2 regions of the Pararhizobium sp. A13 genome follow, and region 1 is predicted to be linked to the other one. Evidence: riboswitches for the same ligand, from Rfam matches in the RefSeq annotation. Region 1 holds a riboswitch; the other holds the start of a gene.
The links. A riboswitch is a leader RNA that binds a small molecule or an ion and turns the genes downstream of it on or off. The one in region 1 is predicted to bind S-adenosylmethionine.
Positions count from the first base shown of each region.

Region 1 (2,189 bases):
CAGCTCGTCGCGGCCGCGGCTATAGAGCGGCTCCCAGAAATCGAAGATGCCATGCTCGGCCTTCTTGTCGACATCGACAACGGCCGTGTGGTGCTTGCCGCGATAGCCGATCAGGCCGTCGGCGCCGGTCCCCTTGAGGTCGATCGAAAGGGCAATGCCGCCGCCGGAGACGTTCGGCTTTTCGCTTGCGACCAGCACATCGCTTTCATGCAGCGCGAGGACCTCGGCTTCGCTGAGAAGCGCATGGCCGATGCGAAAGCGGATCTGCGACAGCCGCGAGCCGCGCCGCACGATCACCGGAAACGTGCGCGGGCTGATTTCGAGATAGAGCGGGCCGGAATATCCGGCCGGGATCTTGTCGAATTCCTGCGCCCGGTCGGTGATGACGCGGGTGAAAATATCGAGGCGGCCGGTCGAGCTCTTGGGATTGGCAGACGCCGACATGCCGGGTGGCAGGTCGAGGCGTTCCATCAGCGGCACGATATAGACGCAGCCGGTCTCAAGCACGGCCCCTTCGGAGAGATCGATGACGTGCAGCTTCAACCGGTCGAGCTTGTCGGCCACAAGGTGGCTGGGTCCGGGCATGAAGCTGGCGCGCACGCGGAAGGCTTTCGACCCCAGACGCAGATCAAGGCTTGCCGGCTGGATCTGATCGATATCCAGCTTGCTTTCGCTTTTCAAACGCCCCGCATCAAACAACGCTGCAATCGCGCGATCGGCTAGAATGCCTGTGGCCCTCGTCATTTCTATCTTCCTTGTTGCCGGAACCGGCACGTCATAAACCAAATTGTCCCCGTGACATATCTTCTTGTTCCCGGGAATTGACGCAAGCGCGGCTAATCAGTAAATACTGACTTATCCCGTGGTGATTTGGCCGGTCGGCTTGCAGCCACGTTAAACAAATAGCTAAAAAGGCCGGGTTCGAAACCGGCTTGCTTTTGCGGCCGGTTTTTTTGTTTGTGAAAGCGACGATCCGATGAGCAAAAACTGGCGCCCGGCAACACAGCTCGTTCATGGCGGCACGACCCGTTCGAACCACGGCGAAACCTCAGAAGCCATCTTCCTGACCCAGGGCTTCGTTTATGACAGCTCGGAAGCCGCCGAGGCGCGCTTCAAGGGCGAGACCGACGGCTTCATCTACGCCCGCTACGGCAGCCCGACCAACGACATGTTCGAACAGCGCATGTGCATGCTGGAAGGCGCCGAGGATGCGCGCGCCACGGCATCCGGCATGGCGGCGGTTTCAGCCGCCATTCTCTGCCAGCTCAAGGCCGGCGACCATATCGTCGCGGCCCGCGCCCTGTTCGGTTCCTGCCGCTGGGTGGTGGAGACACTGGCGCCCAAATACGGCATCGAATGCACGCTGATCGACGGGCGTTTCCTCGAGAACTGGGAAAAGGCGGTCAAGCCGAACACCAAGGTTTTCTTCCTCGAAAGCCCGACCAATCCGACGCTGGAAGTCGTCGATATCGCCGGCGTTGCCAGGCTCGCCAATGCGGTCGGTGCCAAGGTCGTTGTCGACAACGTCTTTGCGACACCGCTGCTGCAGAAGCCGCTGGAACTCGGCGCCCATATCGTCGTCTATTCCGCCACCAAGCATATCGATGGCCAGGGCCGCTGCCTCGGCGGCGTCATCCTCTCCGACAAGGAGTGGATCAACGAGCACCTGCACGACTATTTCCGCCATACCGGCCCGGCGCTGTCGCCGTTCAATGCCTGGACGCTGCTGAAGGGCATCGAGACCCTACCGCTGCGCGTGCGCCAGCAGAGCGAGAACGCTTCGCGGGTCGCCGACTTCCTTGCCGAGCAGCCGCAGGTCGCCCGCGTGATCTATCCGGGCCGCAAGGATCATCCGCAGGCCGATATCATTGCCCGGCAGATGAAGGGCGGATCGACGCTGGTCTGCTTCGAACTGAAGGGCGGCAAGGAAGCGGCCTTCGCGCTGCAGAACGCGCTGGATGTCGTGCTGATCTCCAACAATCTCGGCGACTCGAAGAGCCTGATCACCCATCCGGCGACGACGACGCACAAGAACCTGTCGGACGAAGCCCGCACTGAGCTCGGCATTTCGCCTGGCACCGTGCGCTTCTCCGCCGGTATCGAGGATAGCGCGGACCTGATCGACGATTTCGCCCGGGCGCTGAAATCCGTGAAGGCCTGATTTTCGGCTTTTGTTTCGAACGCCCGTG
Region 1 is NZ_CP149510.1:1,608,230-1,610,418, reverse strand. It holds gene WI754_RS07790 (2'-deoxycytidine 5'-triphosphate deaminase) at 1-744, opposite strand, end outside; SAM riboswitch at 853-931, shown strand; gene WI754_RS07785 (O-succinylhomoserine sulfhydrylase) at 977-2,161, shown strand.

Region 2 (2,189 bases), 900 kb from region 1:
AACCGAAGGGAGCAAGACATGACCGAACGCAGCGTTACCCACGCCACATTCATCATCGAGCGCGTCTATGACGCCGCGCCCGCCCGCGTCTTCAAGGCCTTTTCCGACCCGGCCGCCCGCGACCGCTGGTTCGTCAAAGCCGATGGCTGGCCGATCGCCGAATATTCGTTCGATTTCCGCGTCGGCGGCCGCGAATCCGGCCGCTTCAGCCCGGACGGCGGTACGATGATCTATAACGACACCGTCTATCACGACATCGTGCCCGACAACCGGATGATCTTCGCCTATACGATGACGATCGGCGAAAACCGCATTTCCGCGTCGCTCGCCACTGTGGAACTGAAGCCCGAAGGCAAGCGGACACGGCTCGTTTTCACCGAGCAGGGCGCCTTCCTCGACGGGCTGGACCAGGTGGTAGATCGCGAACAAGGCTGGCGGGGAATCCTTGGCCATCTCGCCCGCGAACTCGAACGCGACGCGGCAGCCGCCTGAGCGGAGAGGAGGAAACTGTCATGACCGAACGCTCGGTAACCCATGCCACCTTGACCATCACACGCCATTACGACGCGTCACCGGCCCGCGTCTTCGCCGCCTTTGCGGAAAAGGACCGCAAGGCCCGCTGGTTCGGCAGTCACGAGGGCTGGAAATCGCAGAGCTATATCTTCGATTTCCGCACCGGCGGCCGCGAGCACCTGAGCATCACTGCTGCCGACGGCGTCGTGCACACGTTCGACGCGCGCTATCAGGACATCGTGCCCGACCAGCGCATCGTCTACAGCTACGACATGCACCTCAATGAGATGCGTATCTCGGTGTCGCTCGCGACCGTTGAACTCAAGCCGGACAGCAAGGGAACGAGGCTCGTCTTCACCGAGCAGGGCGCCTTCCTCGACGGCCACGACAATGTCGGCCAGCGCGAGACCGGGACCCAGTCGCTGCTCGACAACCTCGCAGCCTCGCTCGCCGCCGACGAACCGGCGAAGCGTTCAGCTTGAACAGAGGACATGCGATCGGCGCCCGTTTTGCAGAGCCGGGCGTCCCATATTGATTCCAACGCGGACTGGCGCTATTTAAGCGTCTCGTGGTGATTTGGCCGGCCGGCTTGCAGCCACGTTAAACAAGTCGCTAAAGGGCCGTGCATGCGCAAGCAAAGCGGGCCGGTAGCGATCTTGTCGTTGCCGGTTTTTTTGTTCCGCTTGCCCTGACCCGAGTGTTGCCCATGCCCATCAAGATTCCCGATACGCTGCCCGCTTTTGAAACCCTCGTGAAAGAGGGCGTGCGGGTGATGACCGAAACCGCGGCGATCCGTCAGGATATCCGCCCGCTGCAGATCGGGCTCTTGAACCTCATGCCGAACAAGATCAAGACCGAGGTGCAGATGGCGCGCCTTGTCGGCGCCACGCCGCTGCAGGTCGAGTTTTCGCTGATCCGGCTCGGCGGCCACAAGGCCAAGAACACGCCGGAAGACCATCTGCTCGCCTTCTACGACACCTGGGACGAGGTGAAGGACCGCACGTTCGACGGCCTGATCATCACCGGTGCGCCGGTCGAGACGCTGGACTACGAGGACGTCACCTACTGGGGCGAGATGCAGCAGATCTTCGACTGGACGCACACCCATGTCCATTCGACGCTCAACATCTGCTGGGGTGCCATGGCGGCGATCTACCATTTCCACCGCGTGCCGAAACACACGCTGAAGGAAAAGGCCTTCGGCGTCTACCGCCACCACAATCTCAACCCGTCGTCTGTCTATCTGAACGGCTTCTCCGACGATTTCCAGATCCCGGTGTCGCGCTGGACCGAAGTCCGCCGCGCCGACATCGAGAAGGTGCCAGAGCTCGAGATCCTGATGGAATCCGACGAGATGGGCGTCTGCTTCGTGCACGAGAAGGCCGGTAACCGCCTCTACGTCTTCAACCATGTCGAATATGATTCGACCTCGCTGTCGGACGAGTATTTCCGCGACGTCGATGCCGGCGTGCCGATCAAGATGCCGCACAACCACTTTCCGCACAACGACCCGGAACTGCCGCCACAGAACCGCTGGCGCAGCCACGCGCATCTGTTGTTCGGTAACTGGATCAACGACATCTACCAGACGACACCCTATGATCCGGCCGATATCGGGAAGGATCGAAAATGACGACAAATCTGGTGATCCAGCCGCTTCAAAAGATGCTTTTAGA
Region 2 is NZ_CP149510.1:703,794-705,982, forward strand. It holds gene WI754_RS03330 (metalloregulator ArsR/SmtB family transcription factor) at 1-22, shown strand, start outside; gene WI754_RS03335 (SRPBCC family protein) at 19-492, shown strand; gene WI754_RS03340 (SRPBCC family protein) at 513-995, shown strand; SAM riboswitch at 1,072-1,149, shown strand; gene metA (homoserine O-succinyltransferase) at 1,220-2,146, shown strand.
Region 2: another riboswitch for S-adenosylmethionine. It lies ahead of metA (homoserine O-succinyltransferase); the one in region 1 lies ahead of WI754_RS07785 (O-succinylhomoserine sulfhydrylase).